Regions from separate parts of the Synechococcus sp. RSCCF101 genome, predicted to be linked through region 1. Evidence: predicted binding sites of a transcription regulator. Region 1 holds the regulator's gene; each other region holds the start of a gene.
The links. Region 1 encodes NtcA, which controls nitrogen genes in cyanobacteria. Its sites were predicted from a motif close to GTANCNNNNGNTAC; they were not measured.

Region 1 (4,826 bases):
CGCTCCAGCAGGAGCTGGGCCACCACGTCATCCCAGTCCCGCGGCGGCTGGCGCAGGCCCTCGGGCAGCAGACGCTGCAGTCCCGCCGCCGGGAACAGCTGCCAATAGCGCCGGCGGGCGGCGAGGGTGCTGCCGGCCTCCTCCATCAGTCGCATCGGCCAGCGGCCTGCGAGCGAGCGCTGCCAGTGCCTCGAGCCGGTGCCGTCGCCGAGCACCAGGCCGGCGATGGGCTCGCGCCGGTGCCAGCGTTCGAGGCTGGGAATCACGGCATCGCAGGGCAGCACAAGCGCTTCCGTCACGGCCGTTCGATCAGCGTTGCTCAGGGCCAGCCCGCACTTGCTGCGGCCGGGATCCATGCCCACCAGTGGACCGGACAACGGCCACCGTGCACCCTCCGGGGATGGCCCCGAACGCCTGGTGGACGTCATCCGGGCAGCTCCGTCAGGCGCAGATCCACGCTGATCGGATCGGCCACGCCGATCTGCCGTCGGGAGACGGCCTCGAGGCGGAGTGCGCCCACCTCCCGCTGCTGCAGGCGTTCCAGCAGGGCATTGGCCTGGCCCACGTCGAACTGCACGCCGCTGGCGATGGACCCGCGCCGCTGGGCGGTGGCCAGGGTGGAGGCCAGCAGCAGGTTCAGCCGGTCCCTGACCTGCTGCAGGGAGCGTTCCTCCGGTCCTACGCTCGTGCTGGCCATCACCTCACCGGACTCGCTGATGATGCGGTTCGGGCGCACATCCGGATAGGCATAGACGGTGGTTTCCCCCCTCAGCACATTGCCGGCCGAGAGAATGCTCACGACCCACGTGCCCGGCTCGCGGATGATGCTTTCGAGTCTGCTGATGTCGGCCCTGGGGACGAGCACGATCTGGCGGCTGGGGTCCTCGCCCGGCCGCACCCGGCGAAACGCCTCCTGGTTGGCTTCCTGAAGCAGGCGGGTGATGGTGTCGCCGCTCTGATCCGGGGTGTCGAGCCGCAGGGTTGCCGTGATCAGGGGCTGACCGCTGCTGATCACCACGTCCCCCCGCCGCAGGGCGATCAGGTTGCTCTCCAGCGCCTCGAGATCCCGCTCGCCGCGCTGGATGCGCCCACGCAGCTGCTCGAGCTCCTTCTCCCGGCGCTGAATGTCGGCATCCCTGGCGGCGATGTCGCGCTCCAGACCGGCGCGCTCCGCCTTCAGGGGGGCCAGCTCGGACCGCAGCGTCCTGGACTGGCTGAGGGCCTCACGCCGATCGCGGCGGGCCTGCTTCAGTTCGCCGCGCTCCTGGCTGAGCTCCTGCCGCGCCAGCTCCAGCGCCTTGCCCGCCTCCGCCTGCTCACGTCGGGCACCCGTCAGCTCCCTGCGGGTGCTGGCCAGGCGTCCCTGTAGCTGATCGAGTTCGAACAGACCGACCCGCAGCCGCTGGCTGACCAGCAGCATCAGCCCCAGGGAGACCGCGCTGATCAGGCTGCCCGTGAGCACGGTGATCACCACCGCCGTGCGCCGCGGCCGGAGGTTGAACAGGCTGAGGCGAGCCTTGCCGATGCGGCTTCCCAGCCGGTCCCCGAGGGTGGCCAGCACGCCGCCGAGCACCAGCAGCGCCAGGATCAGCAACCAGCCGGACACACCACGCAGCGGAGGGGCTCAGTATCGCCGTGTGGGGGGGCGGCCCGGCCGCCCTCAGCTGAAGCGCTTGGCCAGGGCCACGGGGTCAAACACGGTGATCTTCTTGCGGTCGATCTGCAGCAGACCGGCGTTGCGCAGGTCACCGAGCAGCCGGGTGATGGTCACCCGCGTCGAGCCGATCGCCTCGGCGATCGCCTGATGGGAGAGACGCAGATCGATCGTGATGCCCTCCTTGTCCGGCACGCCGAAGTCGCGGCAGAGCACCAGCAGGAAGCTCACCAGCCGCGACGACATGTCGCGGTGGGTGAGGGTCTCGATCATCGTCTCGGTCTGGAGGATGCGGGAGGAGAGCCCCTGCAGCAGCAGCAGCCCCACGCTCGCGTCGGCTTCGATCGCTCGGCGCACCGATGACGCGGGAGCCGTGACCATCTCCACGCGTGTGAAGGCCACCGCGTGATAGAAGCGATCGGATCGCTGCCCGGTCAGCAGGGACAGCACCCCGAAGAGGCTGTTCTCCCGCAGCAGGGCCACGGTGATCTCCTCGCCGGATTCATAGACGCGGGAGAGCCGCACCGCTCCGCGCCGGATCAGGTAGACGCGCTCCGCCGGATCACCCGGGAAGAAGATGGTCTTGCCGCGTTCGATGCTCTCCGGCGTGGCCCCGCTCAGGGTCCGGATCACGTCCAGCAGCGTCCGGCTGGGCTGGCTGCTGTCGTCCAGAAGCATGGGGGTCCCCTGGGCTCCCAGGGAGGAACCGGCTGTACGGCTGAAACCGCGTTGTAAGCCGGGCATCCCCACCCCACAGGTTGGGGGACCCTACGGATCGCACAGGCCCACCCCTGTAGTGATCGCTACGAACGATGTTCACTGCGAACGCCCTCAGGCCGATCCGCCGTCGCCAGGGCGTCCCTTTGGCCCTGCAGCAGCGTTCGGATGCCCCCCTCGGCGAGGCTGAGCAGCGCATCGAGCTCGCGGCGGGGGAAACAGGTCCCCTCCCCGGTGCCCTGCAGCTCCACCAGGTCGAGGTCCTGAGTCATGACCACATTCAGGTCCACATCGGCCCGGCTGTCCTCGCTGTAGTCGAGATCCAGCAGGGCCGCTCCCCCCACCAGTCCGACCGACACCGCGGCGATCTGCCGCAGCCGGGCCGGCCCCGTGAGCAGACCGTCGGCCTCCAGGCGCTGCAGCGCCCGGGCCAGGGCGAGCCAGGCTCCCGTGACGGAGGCGGTGCGGGTTCCGGCATCGGCCTGGATCACATCGCAGTCGATCAGCAGGGTGCGTTCACCGAGCACGGCCAGGTCGATCGCCGCCCTGAGGCTGCGGCCGATCAGGCGCTGGATCTCCTGGGTCCGGCCCGAGAGTTTCAGGGTCTCGCGACGCTGGCGCTGGGGCGTCGAGGCCGGCAGAAGCCGGTACTCAGCGCTGAGCCAGCCCAGCCCGCTGCCCTTGCGCCAGCCGGGCACGCCCTCCTCCATGCAGCAGCTGCAGAGCACCACCGTCCGGCCGCTGTGAATCGTGAGCGAGCTGAGGGCGAAGCCCATCGGATCCCATCGCACCCGCATGGGGCGCAGGGCATCGAACGCTCGGCCATCGGCCCGGGGCCCGCTGCCGGCTGCTGCCTCGGGACGGGACTCGGCGGAGGGGGGCATGGGCGGTCCAGCGGTGCGCCTCTCCTACGATCCCAGCCAGGGCTGCCGGTGCGGGCGATGCTGAAGAACGATCGCTGGATCGTTGCCCGTGCCGCCGAGGGCATGCTCGAGCCGTTTCAGCCGGACCTGGTGCGCCAGCTGCCCTCCGGCGGACCCGATGCCGGCCTGGGCGTGCTGAGTTTCGGCTGCTCCTCCTACGGATACGACCTGCGCCTCTCGCCCCGGGAATTCCTGATCTTCCGCCACGTGCCCGGCACGGTGATGAACCCGAAGCGGTTCAATCCGGCCAACCTCGAGCCCGCTCCCCTGCACCGCGATGAGGACGGCGCCTTCTTCATCCTCCCGGCCCACTCCTATGGCCTGGGGGTGGCGCTGGAACGGCTGCGTGTGCCGCCCACGATCACCGTGATCTGCCTGGGGAAGAGCACGTACGCCCGTCTGGGCATCATCGTGAACACGACGCCGGCGGAGGCCAGCTGGGAGGGACATCTCACCCTGGAATTCAGCAACAGCTCCGGTGCGGACTGCCGCATCTATGCCGGCGAGGGCATCTGCCAGCTGCTCTTCTTCGAGGGTGATCCCTGCGACACCACCTACAGCGACCGGGCCGGCAAGTACCAGGACCAGCCGGAACGGGTGACCATGGCCCGCCTCTGAACGGCCGGATCAGGGCGCCAGCCGGGCCCTGTGCAGTCGCGACTCCTCATACCAGGCCGCGATCTCGGGCACCCAGTCCTGCAGATGGGGCCAGAGCAGGTCGCAGAGGCAGCGGATCTCCAGCTGGGCATCGCGCTTGGCCCGCAGATCCATGAAGTGCAGCAGAGCCCGCAGGGTGAAGCTCACCACGAAGTGCTGGCGGTAGTCGAAGGGCAGCAGGCCTCTGGCGTGCTCCTCGGAGAAGCCCTCCGACAACCGCTGGCTGTAGCGCTCGACGGACCGGCGGCAGAAGGCCAGGTCGCTCTCCCGCTGGCTCTCGCTGTAGCGGTAGCGCTTGCCCTGCCGGTCGTTGTAGTCGCCCACCGGCCGCAGGTAGACCACCTCCTCGAGATCCAGCTCCCCCCGGGCCGCCCTGCAGATGCGCTCGCCGGTGTACCGCATCGACTGGACGTCGAAGCTCACACCCACCCGGTGGGTGCGGGCCTGCTGCATGACCGAATGGGGGAAGTAGCCCACGTTGAAGACGATCTGGGCGTGCTCCAGCGGGCCGTAGTGACCGCGCTCGCCGGCCAGGAGCCGCTTGACACAGATCTCGCCGGCACTGCGCTCGTCGGGCCAGCTCTCCCGGTCCGCGACCACGTAGCTCTCGCTGTAGTCCTGATGCATGGCCGCATAGACGCACTGCTGCGGCTGGGGTGTGGCGGCGATGCGGTCGACCCGGAAGCGGTCCATGGGGAGGCAGCGGTGAAGGATGTGATGAGCTGGTGGGCCGGGCTCAGCCGTGACTGCGCGGACCGGCCGCCCCCCCTGCGGGCTCCGGCCGGTCCGGCGTCGCCAGGGAACTGGAGGGCCCCACGCCCGCCATCCGGGGCAGAGGGCGATCCTCGATCAGCGCCGACACCAGGGCGGTCAGC
Region 2 (4,826 bases), 1.3 Mb from region 1:
TGACCGACAACAGCACCGCCGGCAGCGACGATCGCCAGCTGCTCTCCCTCTCGCTGGCGCCGCTGCCGGAGGGGGGCAGCGTGGGCTGGATCCGGGGTGTGGATCGCCTCAAGGCCAGCATCCGGCAGGCCGACCGGCTCGCCTACCGCTACCGCATGCTCGCCGAGCTGGGCTCGGATGTGATCTGGCAGGCCGATGCCGCGGGCCGGCTCCGCTGGATCTCCCCCTCCATCCGCCGCCTGAGCGGCCACCATCCGGCCGACCTGGTGGGCTGCGCCCTGCCGGATCTGGTCTGCCCGGAGGACCGGCACCGGCTGGATCGGGCCTGGAGCGACCTGGAACGGCGGGAGCGTCTCAGCCTGGAGCTCCGCCTGGCGCGCCAGGCGGGGGGAGAGCCCGTCTGGGTGGCCCTCAGCCTGCGCCGCGTTCCGGACGGCCCGCAGCTCCCCGACGGCGAGGACGGCATGGTGGTGGGCAGCCTGCAGGACATCGGCCCCGAGGTGGAGGCCCGCCAGCGGGAGCGCGCCATCGTCGACGAGCTGATCGCCTCCGAGGAGCTGTTCCGCCTGGCCATGGAGCACGCCCCGGTGGGCATGGCGCTGCTGGGCGCGGATGGCCGGGTGACGGCGGCCAACCAGGCCTGCTGCCGGCTGTTCGCCCGCACGGAGGAGGAGCTGAGCGGCCGCCACTGGCTGGAGCTCAGCGATGACGACGACGGCGATGGGGAGCGCCTGCTGCTGGATGCGGTGCGGCATGAGGATCTCGAGCACTACCGGCTGCGCCGGCGGCTGCGCTGCGCCGACGGCCGGGCGGTGTGGGGCGATGTGTCGGTGTCGGCCCTGCGGGAGGAGAACGGCGCGATCCGCTGCCTGATCGCCCAGATCGTCGACATCACGGCCACGCTCGAGGCGCAGGAGAAGCTGGCCGCCGAGGAGGCCCACTTCCGCCTGTTGGCGGAGAACAGCTCCGATGTGGTGGTGCATCTGGGCCAGGATCAGGTGATCCGCTGGGTGTCGCCCTCCCTGGAGCCCTGCCTGGGCTGGGCTCCAGGCCAGTGGATCGGCCAGCCGATCGAGACCTTCCTCAGCGGGCCGGTGCCGTCGCTCCGGTCCAACGGCACCGGCAAGGGCCACCAGCTGGAACGGCTGCGGGTGCGCGGAGGCGATGGCAGCAGCCACTGGATGGAGAGCACGCTGCGGCCGTATCGCAACGGTGGCGGGGCTGATGAGGGGCTCATCGCCTCACTCCGCCTGGTGGATGACAAGGTGCGGGCGGAGCAGGAGCTGGAGCACCGGGCCCGCTTCGATGCCCTCACCGGCCTGCTCAACCGCAGCGAGATGCTGGAGCGGATGGGGCGGCAGCTGCATCAGCGGCGCCGCGGCAGCCGGGTGGCTGTGCTGTTCTGCGATGTGGACCACTTCAAGTCCATCAACGACCGCCATGGCCATGCGGTGGGGGATGTGGTGCTGCAGGTCACCGCGCAGCGGATCCGGGAGGCGATCCGCACCAACGACTGGGCCGCCCGGATGGGAGGCGATGAGCTGGTGGTGGTGCTCAACGGCCTGCGCGATCTCGCCGATGGGACGGCCATCGCCCGCAAGATCCGGCACGGCGCGATGCAGCCGATCGCCTGCCCCGGCGCCGGCTCCGAGGCCTCCGTCTCGGTGACCCTCAGCATCGGCCTGGCCCTGGCCAGCCCCGGCGACAGCTCGGACGATGTGCTGGCCCGGGCCGACCGGTTGCTGTACGAGGCCAAGCGGCAGGGACGCGACAGGATCGTGGCCGCCGAGCCGCAGGAGAGCCCCCTGGACGGGAAGCTCAGCCCCAGCGCAGAAAGCGGTTCGCCCAGTCGACCAGGTCGTTCTCACTGACCCCCTGCACGCTGGCCTGACCCACGCTCAGGTCATAGAGGGGGGTGTCGCCCGGTCCGAGATACCCCTTCAAGGTGGCGTGGGGAGCGGCCTGGGCCAGGTTGTTCATCACGTGGTCCGCCACGTCCAGGGCACTGGCGAAGAACATGACCCCATCTCGACGCCATCACGATACCGAGCTGGACCAGAGCGTCCGCCCGCCCGGCCCTGTCAATGGGGTGGCATGCCGACCCCGGCGGGTGGTTATCCGTAGCGCGCGAAACAGTAGCAACCGCTACCGCACTCTTAAATTGAGGGCACGTTGAGGCAGAGGAGTTCCTCGGTCCGCAGGTCGATTCCGGTCAGGCAACGGGGGCCGGAGCACGCATGGAGCCCTTCCATGAACGTCCTGTCACTCATCAAGAATCAGATGGATCGTCAGCATCGTCTGAGCGAAGCACAGAAAATCCAGCTCAAGGCCTACCGCGGCGTCACCTACACCGACGCCCCCAAGGAGTCGCACCTGGCGACCGAACTCACCTACCGGGGTCAGGCCTACCACATGGATCGCTGAAGCCAAACAGGCGCCCCTGCTGGCGGCCCGGTCCCCACCCCAATGATTCAGAACCCGTGCCCTGCTGACAGGGGCACGGGTCTTTTTTTGGCCACTGTCGCTTTGGCCACGGTGTGTCAGCCGCTGATGAAAGGGCGTTCTGGCGGGACCGAGCCGGCAGTTCCATGATCGGGTCGGTTCTCGACGGCCATGGCCCGCCGCTCGCTCCGACGCAGCCTGACCCGGTGGCTGGCGGCACTCGGCGCGGCTCTGCTGCTGCTGGCGGGGGTCGCCCCTGCAGCCACCCCGCCCCTGCAGGTGTTCGTGCGGGAGGGCTGCCCCCACTGCGCCGCGGCGAAGGCCTTCCTGCCGGAACTGCAGCAGCAGCACCCCGAGCTGCAGATTGTGGTGCGGGACCTCAGCCACGACGCCACCGCCGCTGAGGAGCTCGAGGCCCTCAGCCGTGAAGCGGGCATTGCCGCCCCCGGCGTGCCCAGCTTCGTGCTCGGCGGCGAGCTGCTCGTGGGCTACGACAACCCCGAGGGCCGCGGCCGCCAGCTGCTGGCGCTGGTGGAACGGGCGGGCACTCCCGCCCCGCCGCGGCCGCCGCCGGGCCTGGCCGGCCTCAGCGCCCAGCAGCTCGGGCTGCCCCTGTTCACGCTGCTGGTGGGGCTGGTGGATGGCTTCAACCCCTGTGCGATGTGGGTGCTGCTGTTTCTGCTCTCCCTGCTGGTGCACCTGCGGGACCGGCGCCGCATGGCCCTGATCGCCGGCACCTTCGTGCTGGTGAGCGGCGCGGTGTACTTCCTCTTCCTCGCGGCCTGGCTGAACGTGTTCTGGCTGCTGGGCATGTCCACACCGCTGCGGCTGCTGCTGGCGGCTCTTGCCCTTGGGATCGGTGCGATCAACCTGCGCGACGGGCTGCGCCGCAGCGGGGGCTTCACGCTCTCGATCCCCGGGTCCGCCAAACCCGGGCTTTACCAGCGCATGCGGGGAGTGCTTCAGGCCCCCTCCCTCGGGCCGGCCCTGCTGGGGGTGGCCGCCCTCGCCGTGGTGGTGAACACGGTGGAGCTGCTCTGCACCGCCGGCCTGCCGGCCCTCTACACCGCCGTGCTGGCTCAGCAGCAGCTGCCGGCGGCCGGCCACGCCGCCTATCTGGGGCTCTACATCGCCGCCTACATCGCCGACGACGCCCTGATGGTGGGCCTGGCGGTGCTGGCCATCTCCAGCCACCGCCTCGGCGAACGAGGCGGGCGGCAGCTGAAGCTGCTCAGCGGCGGCGTGATGGCCCTGCTCGGAACCGTGCTGCTGCTGCGCCCGGGCTGGCTGCTTTGAGCCCGACACCGGCATGATGAGCGCCATGAACGCGTTCCGGCTGCTCGCCATCCCCGTCCTGCTCACCCTGCTGGCGGGATTTCTGGGGCTGATGCGACAGCGCAATCTCCTGCTCAAGGCCCTGGCGATGGATGTGATGGGCACGGGAGTGATCTCCCTGTTCGTGCTGGTGGGAGCCCGTCACGGCCTGCGCAGCCCGATCCTGAACAACGCCTCGGGCCTGCTGTCCGAGGGACCGGCCGGCACGGCCTACTGGGCCGATCCGCTGCCCCAGGCCGTGATCCTCACCGCCATCGTGATCGGCTTCTCGATCCAGGCCCTGCTGATGGTGGTGATCGCCCGCCTGGCGGAACGGGATCCGAGCCTCGATCTCGAGGCCCTGGAGCGGATCGAGCCCTAGATGAACCGGAGCGATGCTCTCCTGGTGGCCTGGCTGGTGCTGCCCTTCGCAGCCGCCTTCCTGGCCGGATTGCTGCCGAGCCTGGGCCGGTTGCTTGGCCTGGCCGGCGCCGCCGCCACCGCGGCAGTCGGCGTGGCCTGCGGGCTGGGCGCCTTCCCCATGCCCCTGCAGCTGCTGGGAACGAGCGGCATCCAGCTCGAGGCCGACCCCCATGCCGCTCCCTTTCTGCTGCTGAATGCCACGGTGAGCGCCACCGTGCTGCTGCACCGGCCACCCCAGAGCGGTCGCCGCGGCCCCTTCGCCCTGCTGCTGCTGGTCCTGCTGGGCAGCCTCAACACCGCAGCGGTGGCGGTGGATCTGATGAGTCTCTACGTCACCCTCGAGATCAGTGGCATCGCCGCTTTTCTGCTGGTGCTGATCCAGCCGGATGGGCGCCGGCTCTGGGTGGCCCTCCGCTATCTGCTGGTCAGCAACGTGGCCATGACCCTGTTTCTGGTGGGGGTCGCCCTGGCCAAGCTCCAGCACGACAGCTTCCTGCTCGCCGTGGTCACCGGCGAAGGCCAGGCCGTGACCCTGGCCCTGCTGGTGGTGGGTCTGGCCACCAAGGCGGGCCTGGCCCCGGCCGGTCTCTGGCTGCCCCAGACCCATGCGGAGGCCCCGACCGAGGTGTCGGCCCTGCTCTCGGGAA
Region 3 (4,826 bases), 420 kb from region 1:
TGACCCCCCATGGAACTCCAGGTCCGCAACGTCAACAAGCAGTTCGGCGAGGGTGCCCGCCGCAAGCTCGTGCTCAGCGACATCAGCTTCACGATGCGCTCGGGCGACTTCACCGCCCTGGTCGGCAGTTCGGGCTCCGGCAAGAGCACCCTGCTGCGCCTGGTGGCCGGGCTGGATCACCCCAGCAGCGGCTCGATCACCGTGGACGGCGAACCGGTGCGCGGACCGGGCCCCGACCGGGGCATGGTGTTCCAGAAGTACAGCCTCTATCCCTGGCTGACCGCCGCGGACAACGTGGCCTTCGGGATGCGTCTGAGGCGGATGCCCGAGCGGGAGGTGCGGGAGCGCACGGCCTATTTCCTCGAGGTGGTGGGCCTTCAGGACGCCGCCCGCAGGCTGCCGAAGGAACTCTCCGGCGGCATGCAGCAGCGGGTGGCGATCGCCCGGGCCCTGGCCACCGACCCCCGCGTGCTGCTGCTGGATGAACCCTTCGGGGCCCTGGACCTTCAGATCCGGGAGTCCATGCAGGACTTCATGGTGCAGCTCTGGCAGCGCACCGGCCTCACGGTGCTGCTGATCACCCACGACGTGGAGGAGGCGCTGATCATGGCCCAGCGGGTCCATGTGCTCGCCCCCAATCCCGGCCGCATCATCCACACGGTGGACGTGACGCTGGAGAAAAGCGATCTCGAAGGGCTGCGGGTGGATCCCGATTTCCTGCACGTGCGCCAGGAGCTCGTGCACCAGCTGCGCAGCCTGGATGGACGCCTCAGCTGAGGGCTTCCTGCCGGCCCGGCTTTACAGGGACCCGGCCCTGCTCGAATGGGAGCGGGCTGCCTACCTGCCCTCCTTCTGGCACCCGGTGGCCTGCGCCGGGGATCTCCCGCCGGGCCACAGCCAGGCCCTGCAGTGGCTGGATCAGCCGATCCTGCTGAGCCGCAGCCCGGACGGGCTGCTGTCGGCCTTCGCCAATGCCTGCCCGCACCGCGGAGTGGCCCTGCTGGCGGACGGGCCGGCCCGGGCCTGCAGGAAATGGGTCTGTCCGTATCACGGATGGACCTTCACCACCGACGGCCGGCTGCGGGCCGCCGCTCGGGAGGGGGAGTTCCATGAGCCCTTCGAGCGCAGCCGCTGGAACCTCATCCCTCTGCCCTTCCGGGAGCTGGCCGGGCTGATCTGGATCCGGCTTCGGCCTGCACCGGAGGGTGGCTCCTCCGTTGGAGAAGAACCGGATGGCCCGTCTGCCATCGATCTGGAGGCGCAGCTGGATCTGGTGCTGGAGGAGGCCGGCGGGCTGCTGGAGACTCCGCGGTCCGGCTTCCGCTGCCTGAACCGGCCGCTGCGCAGCGACTGGAAGCTGGCGCACGACAACACGCTCGATGATTACCACGTGGCCATTGCCCACCCCCGCACCCTGCATCCTCTGCAGGGACCGGTCAGCGGCTACCGGCACGGCTTCGGACGGCAATCGAACCTGCTGGCCACACCCTGGACGGGACCATCAGACCAGGCGACGCTCGCCGGTGAGTTTCTGACCTTCGGTGTGCCCCCCTGTCACCACCTGCTCTTCTGGCCGGACGGGCGCCTGGCGGCCATCAGCTTCGTGCCCGACGGGCCTGGCCAGTGCCGGATGGCGCTGCGGCTGCTTGGGCCGGAGGCACTGAGGGACACAGCCGACGCCTGGCTGGCGGAGATGGAGCGATTTCTCGACGAGGACACCGCCCTGGTGGAATCCGCCCAGCGGGGCTTTGAAGCCGGAGTGGAGCCGGGCCCGGCCCACAGACTGGAGGCTCGGATCCTGCACCACCACCGGCTCTACCGTCAGGCCGCGGCCGGGCGGCTGAGCTCCTCGGGCTGCACGCCGAGGTACACCGCCTCGCGGTAGATCTCCAGCTGCGCCTCACGGTCTCCGCGCTCGAGAGCCTGGCCGTAGCGCAGGCGGAGCGAACCGAGCAGAGCGTCACGCCGGGGGGCCGAATGAGCCGCACCATTACCGCGAAGGCCCACGGAGGAGGAGGCAGGCGCAGCGGAGCTGGAATCGTGGAAGGCCATGGCCGGGAACGCCTGAAACTGGCGAATTCTGTAGCGGTTCTAACACCTTTGCCCGGCTTGGGCCGTCGGCGGGTTCCCGACCTGCCCGCCGAATCGACTTAGACGGTCATGGCGCAGTCAACGACGCTGCCATGCAGCACATCCATCACCGAGCTGATCCGCTGGGCATCGCCCGGCTCCATCGAAAGGGTGGTGGCGAGCGTTCCGAGCATGCAGCGCTCCTCCTCCACCAGCGGACCGTCGGAGCGCATGATCTCGGCCGCCACGGCGTACGCGGTGCGCCGCTGCTCCGGGCTGAGCGCCTGGGCGGCCTCCACCATCAGCTCGTGGACGCCGAGCCGCCGCATCCGTTCGAGCAGCTCATCCATCAGAGCCACCATCTCACCGTCCTTCATCGAGGCGAAGGGTTCGCGGTAGTCGAGCTCATGGCGCAGCGCCCTGGAGCCCGCCTGGGAGAGCACACCATCCCAGGAGACGGCGGTAAGAGCGATGGCGGCGAAAGCGGTCAGGGAGTCCAAACCGACGGTGAACACCTCTGGAGCGGTCATGGCCGAAACAGCACCCTGGCCGGGGTAGCGGACGCTACCGATCAGCACTCTCGATGGACAGGAGACGGCCATGACGGGGAAGCGAGGAGACGCATCAGTGTTCTTGTAGCAACGGCGACCGGTTTTGCAGCAGGCTGCCGCAACTTTCGCTTGAATCCGAGAGAACTCTCTGCTTCTCACCATGAAGCTGGTCACGGCTTTCATCCGGCCCACCACGGTGGATCAACTCAAGGACAAACTTGTCGAGAAGGGCATCGTCGGCATGACCGTCTCCGACGTGAAGGGATTCGGCAAGCAGCTCGGTCAGACCGAGGTGTACCGGGGTGCCGAATACAAGGTGGACTTCGTCAAGAAGGCCAAGGTGGAGATGATCGTGGCCGACGAGCTGGTCGAGACCGCCATCGAGACCATCGTGGCCCTGGCCCAGACCGGCAACATCGGCGATGGCAAGATCCTGGTCACCCCGCTCGACACCGTCGTACGCATCCGCACCGGCGAGCGCGACGCAGCCGTCGTCTGAGCTCAGTTCCATCGGATTGCGGGGCTGAGCCCGGCGTCGCCATGGCGCCGGGGATGGCCCTCAGACCGTGGCCTCCTCAACCGCGCCAGGGGTCGCCTCAGGAGATGGCGTCTCGGAGCCGCTCTCGGGGGCAGCCGGTTCCGGGGCCGGGTTGGAGTCGGCCAGTGAGGGGAAGCTGCTGCGGATCTGCTGGTCGATCGCCGCCCCGATGCGGGCGCGGAACGCGGCTGCGCCATCCGTGTCGAGCACGGGGTAGCTCGTGTCCCCGGCCTGAGAGGGGTCGCGCAGCGGCTTCCAGCTGGTGGTCTGCTGCTCCTTCAGAGCGATCAGGGGTGCCGCGAAATCGAAGCTCAGGCTTCGGCCCAGCTCAGCCGCCTCGGCAGCCCAGGCCTCGCGCATCGGCGTGAGCTCGCGGGCCTTGATCGTGTCCGGCAGGCCCAGAACCGGCTGGCAGCTGTCCAGAACCTTCAGCTCCTCCTCCAGAACGATGGTCCAGGCTCCGCACTCGCCCTCAGCCAGGCCCATGGAGGCTTCGGCGGCCTGCATCGCCTCAAGGTTGAAGCGCAGCCAACGGTAATACGACTTCTCCCGGATGCTCTTGCGCGCCGCGGCCTTGCCGGTGGGCAGGGGCGGCAGGGCGGCTTCGGCCTTGCGCAGAAACAGACGGTCCTCCCGCTCCAGGTTCATCGACCCCCAGCGCCGGCGGTACTCCCACAGTTCGGCGTAGCGGGCCACCTCCTCAGACGGCCAGCCCAGCGCGGTCAGCTCGTCAGCGCGACTGATCGGATCCTTCGGCATCAGCGGCGGAAACGGGAAAAGCAGCGTAAAGCTCGGGCGGAGCCCCGGCGGGCTGGCGCTGCAGGAAGGCCTCCACCGTCACCGGGGCGCGGTGGACGGTGCCCACCGGCAGCCAGAGATCGCCCCGGGCGGAGGCGAAGTGCACCTCCCAGTGGTACAGGCCGGTGAAGGCCCGTTCGTCCTCCTCCATCAGCGCGGCGTAGTGCAGGACGGCGCGGCCGTAGCGGTCACTGTTGTTGTATCCCCAGAGCCCTCGGCGGATGTCCTCCAGACCGCCGCGACGCACGAGATAACGGGCCGCGGCCTGAATCGCATCGTGGGGGTCGCGGATGTCGCCGCGGCCGATGCCGGCTTCGGCCCAGGTGGTGGGCAGGAACTGCATCGGCCCCTGCGCGTTGGCCACCGAGACGCCATCGATCCGCCCCATGGCGGTCTCCACCAGATTCACCGCCGCCAGCACCTCCCAGGCGATGCCGGTGGCGGCCTCCGCCTTGCGGTAGTGCGCCAGGAGCTGCTCCGGCGGCTCGGGGGCGCGGATGCGCCAGGCCGGCAGCCGCTCCGGCGGGCGGCTGCGCCTGTGCATGGCCAGAAACTCCCGCCGGGCGGCCAGATGCCGTTCGGCGACCGGGCGCCAGCGATCGGGCAGCAGGGCCAGCACGCGGCGGCTGCGCGGCTCATCCCGCGAGAGCACCCGGTAGATCACCTGCTGCTGATGGCCGAGGCGCGGAAGCTGCTGATCCGGGGTGCCCGGGTCCCTCAGGGCCTCCTCCACCCAGGCCAGCAGGGCTGCGGTGGCAACGGGTTCCGCCGGCACCAGCGGATGGTGGCGGCCATCGGCTGTGCGGGGCAGGCCGGGGGCCGTGGGGAGGAGCAGCGGGTCCGCCTGGGGTGAGTTCTCACGCAGCGGG
Region 4 (4,826 bases), 460 kb from region 1:
CATGCCTCCGACGATGTTACCAGCGGTGACCGGCAGGAAGTTCCAGAAGATCGTGCTGCCGTAGTTCACTCCTGAACCCAGCATGGGGCCGGTGGTGTGCAGGAACATGTTCACCACGATGTGCTCCATGCCCAGCGCCTGGAAGGCGGTGATCGGAAGCCAGCAGGCAAGGATCTTGCCGGGCACGCTCTTGCTGACCAGGGCCAGGGTCACACCCAGACACACCAGCCAGTTGGCGATCAGGCCGCGCAGGAAGGCGAGGAAGAAGCCCAGGGCACCGAGATTTTCATACTTGGTGATCACATTGGCCTTGTTCAGCGCGATGATCTTGTTGGCCACGGCCACCCAGTCGCCTGAACCATTGGCAAGATCGGCCGTGCCGCCGCTGGTGAGACTGATGGCGAACAGCACACCCACGGTAAAGGTGCCGAGCCAGTTGCCGATCCAGACCCAGATCCAGTTGCGGATCGTCTTGCTCCAGGTCGTCTTGCCGGCCCACACCGCCATCGGCAGCAGGGAGAAGTTCCCGGTGACCAGCTCCATGCCGAACAGCACGATGCTGGCGAAGCCGAAGGGGAAGATGAGAGACCCGATCCAGTTGATCCCGGTCTGATGCATGATCGTCAGGGCCAGGCAGAGGGCCAGCCCCAGGGCGGATCCGGAGTAGAAACCGCGAATCAGCAGGTTCTTGATGCTGACTGTGGCTTTCTTGCCGCCGGCGGCAATCATGCCGTCGACGAGCTCATTGGGAAGGACGTAATCCATCAGGGAAGGGTTGGGTGACTCGGGGGGTGAAGGGATGAGCGAGCGGCGGCGGCCCGCCGCTCGGGCGGCGGCGGCTCACATGGCTCGTGGCCGGGCGCCGTAGTGCTCGATCAGCAGGTCGCGCACCACCTGTTTGACCTCATTGGCCGGAACCTTCTTGCGGGACGACGTCCCGATCTGGGGATCGGCCCCCTGGGAGCCGCCGATGGTGATGTCGTATCCCTCGCCCAGCTCACCGTCTGCCGATTTGGCCTTGGTGCCGGTGAGGCCGATGGCCCCCATGTAGGCCTGGCCGCAGCTGTTGGGGCAGCCGGTCCAGTGGATGCGCACCTCCTCGGGCAACTCCAGCTCCCGGTCCAGCTCCCGGGCGATGCCCATGGCCGTGTCCTTGGTGTTCGTGAGGGCGAAGCCGCAGTAGGTCTTGCCGGTGCAGGACACGGTTCCGGCCGAGACGCTGCCCGGATGCATGGGGAAGCGCTGCAGCAGCGGCTCGGCGGCCAGCGCATCGCTCCGGCTTGCCGGGATGCCGGAGAGGATCACGTTCTGATCCTCCGTGAGGCGCACCTCACCATCGCCGAAGGACTCGCTCAGGGCGGCGAGATCCTGCAGGTCCACGGCCTTGAGGCGACCCACCGGCACGTGCAGGCCGGCGTAGAGCAGGCCCTCCTGCTTCTGGGGATGCAGACCCAGATGCTGCCTGGGCGTGGCATCGAACACCGAGCCCGGGTCCTCCGCCAGCGGCCCGAATCGCTCGACCACCTGGGCGCGGAAGGCCTCGATCCCCAGACCATCGAGGTAGAAGCGGAAGCGACCTTTGGGGCGGTTCTTGCGCTCGCCGTGGTCGCGCCAGAGGCCGATCACCGCATCGGTGAGCCGGCAGATCTCGTGAGGGGGCACCCAGGCATTGAGAGGCAGGGCGTAGGCGTTCATCTGGGAGGAGAGGATGCCGCCCACCCAGACGCCGAATCCCATCACGCCGTCGCGTTCCACGGGGTGGAAGACGATGTCGTTGTGCAGAAGGAAGTTGTCTTTGGAACCGGCCACGGCGGTGTTCCACTTGCGCGGCAGATTCGAGAAGCTGCGGTTGCCCTTGCCGCTGCCCACCAGGAAGTCCTGCAGCTCCTGGGTGTAGGGCCGGGTGTCGACGATCTCGTGCGGATCGATGCCGGCCAGCGGGTTGCCGGTGACGTTGCGGGGATTGTCGAAGCCGGACTGAATCGAGGTGAGGCCCACCTCTTTCAGGCGCTCCAGGATTTCGGGGAAGTCCTCGAGAAGCACACCCCTCAGCTGCAGGTTCTGGCGCGTGGTGATGTCGCAGCTGCCGTCGCTGCCATAGCGGGCCACGATCGAGGCCACGGCCCGCAGCTGCTCGGAGCTGATGATCCCGTTGGGCACCCGCAGGCGCAGCATGAACTGGCCGGGTGTGACCGGTCGCCAGAACAGGCCGAACCACTTGAGGCGCAGCTGCAAATCGGTCTCATCGATGGCCTGCCAGCCCGCCTGGGCGAAGCGCTCGAGGTCGCCGGCCAGATCGAGTCCGTCGCGGGCGGCCTTGTTCTGCTCCACCTTGTTGAGGGTCTTGCCCTCGAGGTAGGGAGCCAGAGGTCGATTGCCGGCGGTGGTGGTCATGAAGGCGCTGGATGCGGGGATGAAACGCCTCACCTGGAGGCGCCGGGACGTGATCACTGCAGCGGCATGGCAAGCCATGCAGGAGGGGCAAGAGCCCTGGAGCCATTCCCGAGCGCGGCGAAACCGTCAGCGCGCCATGGGTCGTACGGGGTCATCGCGGTTCAAAGAAAGCGCGTCGATGACGGAGGTATTAACTCTTGTTTCCGGATCAGCCGGAGTAGCCGTCGCTACGCAGCGGCTTTGGCTATCGCTCAGTGGCCTCTGCCGATCTCGCCGATCCAGCGGACGGCGCCGGTCCGTAACATCTGCCACACGACCGTCATGGCCGAGAAATCACGCTGCAGATCCGTGGTCTGACGGAGCTCGGCGGCCTCCGGTCGCCGCTGGCCGGCCCTGACGCCGGCCCGGCCCGTTCCCTCTGAGCGGGGCCTGCGACTGGACCGTGGAAGCTGGCGAGGAGAACGTGGCATGCACCTGGTGGGAACGACAGCGGACGCGACCCCGCGAATGGACGAGCGGCTGCTGAGTTCATCAGGCCGTCCGCCCGGGCATCCGTGGCTGTTGTTACAGGATGGTCCCCGGCTCGCGCCGGGCCATCCGCTGCTGCTGGTGGTGCACGGCAGGGAAGGCGGTCATGTGCCGGAGGGCATCGAGCGCTTCGCCTCCGATCTGGCCGGCCGGCGCCGGGCCCCGGTGCGCGTGCAGGCCCTCACGGCCGATGTCGTGGAGGACGGCGCCCGTCACCCCTGCCTCTGGCTGGCTCCCCTGCTGCTGCTGCCCGGCAGCCATGTGCGCAGCGACATCCCCGCCATCGCCCGCCGCCTGCAGCGCGATGGCCACGGCGTGCGCCGGCTCCCCTTCCTCGGCGCCTGGCCGGAGCTGCTTCGGATGATGCGCGAGTGGGTGGAGCGGGAACGGGCCAACGGCCGCCGCACGGTGCTGGTGCACCATCCGCTGCGGCCCGGGCTGGCCCGGCGACACCTCACCACCCTGCAGCGCCGGCTGGGGGCGGAGCTGCTGCCGGCGGATCAGCTTCGCCACTACACTCCGGCCCATCGCTCGGCAGCCCTGCCCCTGGCCCTGGCGGCCAACCGCATGAGCGACTCGCTGCAGCACCGGCTCAGGCCCCATCCGCCGACAGGCTGCACCACGGATTTCGAGCACGTCTTCCCGCCCCTTCTCGACGACCCCCGTTGCCGGACCCTGCTTCTCCGTCTGCTGAGCGCCCTCCCCTGAACGGACGCGGCACCGGCACCGTGTATCTCGTGGGCGCCGGTCCAGGGGATCCGGATCTGCTCACCCTCAGGGCCCATCAACTGCTCAGCCGCTGCGATGCCCTGGTGCACGACGCGCTGGTGCCCGAGGCCCTGCTCCAGCTCACGCCGGCCCACTGCGAGCGCCATTTCGTGGGCAAGCGGCGCGGTCACCATTCCGTTCCCCAGCCCTCCACCAATTCGGTGCTGGTGGATCTGGCCGGACGCCACCGCTGCGTGGTGCGGCTCAAGGGGGGGATCCCTTCCTCTTCGGTCGTGGTGGGGAGGAGGCGGCCCACCTCCAGGCCCATGGCATCGCGGTGGAGGTGGTGCCCGGCGTCACCGCCGGCATCGCCGCTCCGGCCTACATCGGCATCCCGGTCACCCATCGCCATGCCGGCTCATCGATCACCTTCGTGACCGGACACGAGGAGGTCGACAAGGCCCGGCCCGGAGTCGACTGGCGCGGACTGGCCCGGGCCAGCGACGGCCTGGTGATCTACATGGGCCTCCACAACCTGGCCCGCATCTGCGAGGAGCTGATGGCCGGTGGCCTGGCACCTGCCACTCCGGCCGCCGTGATCCAGCAGGGCACGGTGGCGGGCCAGCGTCACCTGATCGCGGCTCTCGGCGCCCTGGCGGAGGAGGCCCGCCGGCAGCACTTTCAGTCGCCGGCGATCGTGGTGATCGGCGAGGTGGTGGCCCGGCGGGTGGAACACTGCGCGCCGCAGCCGGCGGCGGTGACCATGCCGATTCCGATCCCGCTGCCGCTCTGAGGCCTCCGCACCAGACAGGCCGGCCCCCCTCGGCTCTGCTCAGTCGCCCACGCGTTTGTCAGTCGAAGAAGCGCTTCCGCAGGCTCGTCAGCCGGCGCCGAAGGGCCACCAGCAGGGAGAAGACGCGGCCATCACGCTCCATCCGGAAGGAACGCTGCCGTTTGTGATTGGCCCGGGTGAAGGCCACGGCCTCGGTGATCGGGATCGGCCGTGCGAACAGGTAGCCCTGGCCGGTGCGGAATCCGTGCCGGATCAGCCAGGTGCGCTGACTCTCGGTTTCCACACCCTCGGCAGTGGCATGCAGACGCATGGTGGAGCCGATGGCGAACATCGCATCGAGCAGGCGGTTGCTGGGCCGCTCCTCCTCGTTGATCCGCTGCACGAAGCTGCCGTCGATCTTGAT

Region 2: the regulator NtcA is predicted to act here: its motif matches at 2,136-2,149, upstream of EVJ50_RS01990 (DUF4278 domain-containing protein).
Region 3: the regulator NtcA is predicted to act here: its motif matches at 2,706-2,719, upstream of EVJ50_RS06345 (P-II family nitrogen regulator).
Region 4: the regulator NtcA is predicted to act here: its motif matches at 2,612-2,625, upstream of EVJ50_RS10725 (ferredoxin--nitrite reductase).

What each region holds. Positions count from the first base shown of each region.
Region 1 is NZ_CP035632.1:1,734,648-1,739,473, reverse strand. Features, by position in the region: gene EVJ50_RS08555 (resolvase) at 1-377, opposite strand, end outside; gene EVJ50_RS08550 (DUF3084 domain-containing protein) at 425-1,606, opposite strand; gene ntcA (global nitrogen regulator NtcA) at 1,661-2,398, opposite strand; gene rph (ribonuclease PH) at 2,458-3,255, opposite strand; gene dcd (dCTP deaminase) at 3,313-3,912, shown strand; gene thyX (FAD-dependent thymidylate synthase) at 3,922-4,644, opposite strand; gene EVJ50_RS08525 (thioredoxin domain-containing protein) at 4,688-4,826, opposite strand, start outside.
Region 2 is NZ_CP035632.1:398,315-403,140, reverse strand. Features, by position in the region: gene EVJ50_RS02000 (bifunctional diguanylate cyclase/phosphodiesterase) at 1-1,871, shown strand, start outside; gene EVJ50_RS01995 (hypothetical protein) at 1,819-2,019, opposite strand; gene EVJ50_RS01990 (DUF4278 domain-containing protein) at 2,251-2,424, shown strand; gene EVJ50_RS01985 (glutaredoxin domain-containing protein) at 2,614-3,738, shown strand; gene EVJ50_RS01980 (cation:proton antiporter subunit C) at 3,764-4,138, shown strand; gene EVJ50_RS01975 (proton-conducting transporter membrane subunit) at 4,139-4,826, shown strand, end outside.
Region 3 is NZ_CP035632.1:1,309,824-1,314,649, forward strand. Features, by position in the region: gene EVJ50_RS06320 (ABC transporter permease) at 1-3, shown strand, start outside; gene EVJ50_RS06325 (ABC transporter ATP-binding protein) at 10-777, shown strand; gene EVJ50_RS06330 (aromatic ring-hydroxylating dioxygenase subunit alpha) at 761-1,885, shown strand; gene EVJ50_RS06335 (hypothetical protein) at 1,822-2,052, opposite strand; gene EVJ50_RS06340 (tellurite resistance TerB family protein) at 2,151-2,672, opposite strand; gene EVJ50_RS06345 (P-II family nitrogen regulator) at 2,782-3,120, shown strand; gene EVJ50_RS06350 (hypothetical protein) at 3,181-3,918, opposite strand; gene EVJ50_RS06355 (transglycosylase SLT domain-containing protein) at 3,890-4,826, opposite strand, start outside.
Region 4 is NZ_CP035632.1:2,197,309-2,202,134, forward strand. Features, by position in the region: gene EVJ50_RS10720 (formate/nitrite transporter family protein) at 1-765, opposite strand, end outside; gene EVJ50_RS10725 (ferredoxin--nitrite reductase) at 841-2,394, opposite strand; gene EVJ50_RS10735 (CbiX/SirB N-terminal domain-containing protein) at 2,902-3,630, shown strand; partial or broken gene cobA (uroporphyrinogen-III C-methyltransferase) at 3,627-4,423, shown strand; gene EVJ50_RS10745 (GGDEF domain-containing phosphodiesterase) at 4,482-4,826, opposite strand, start outside.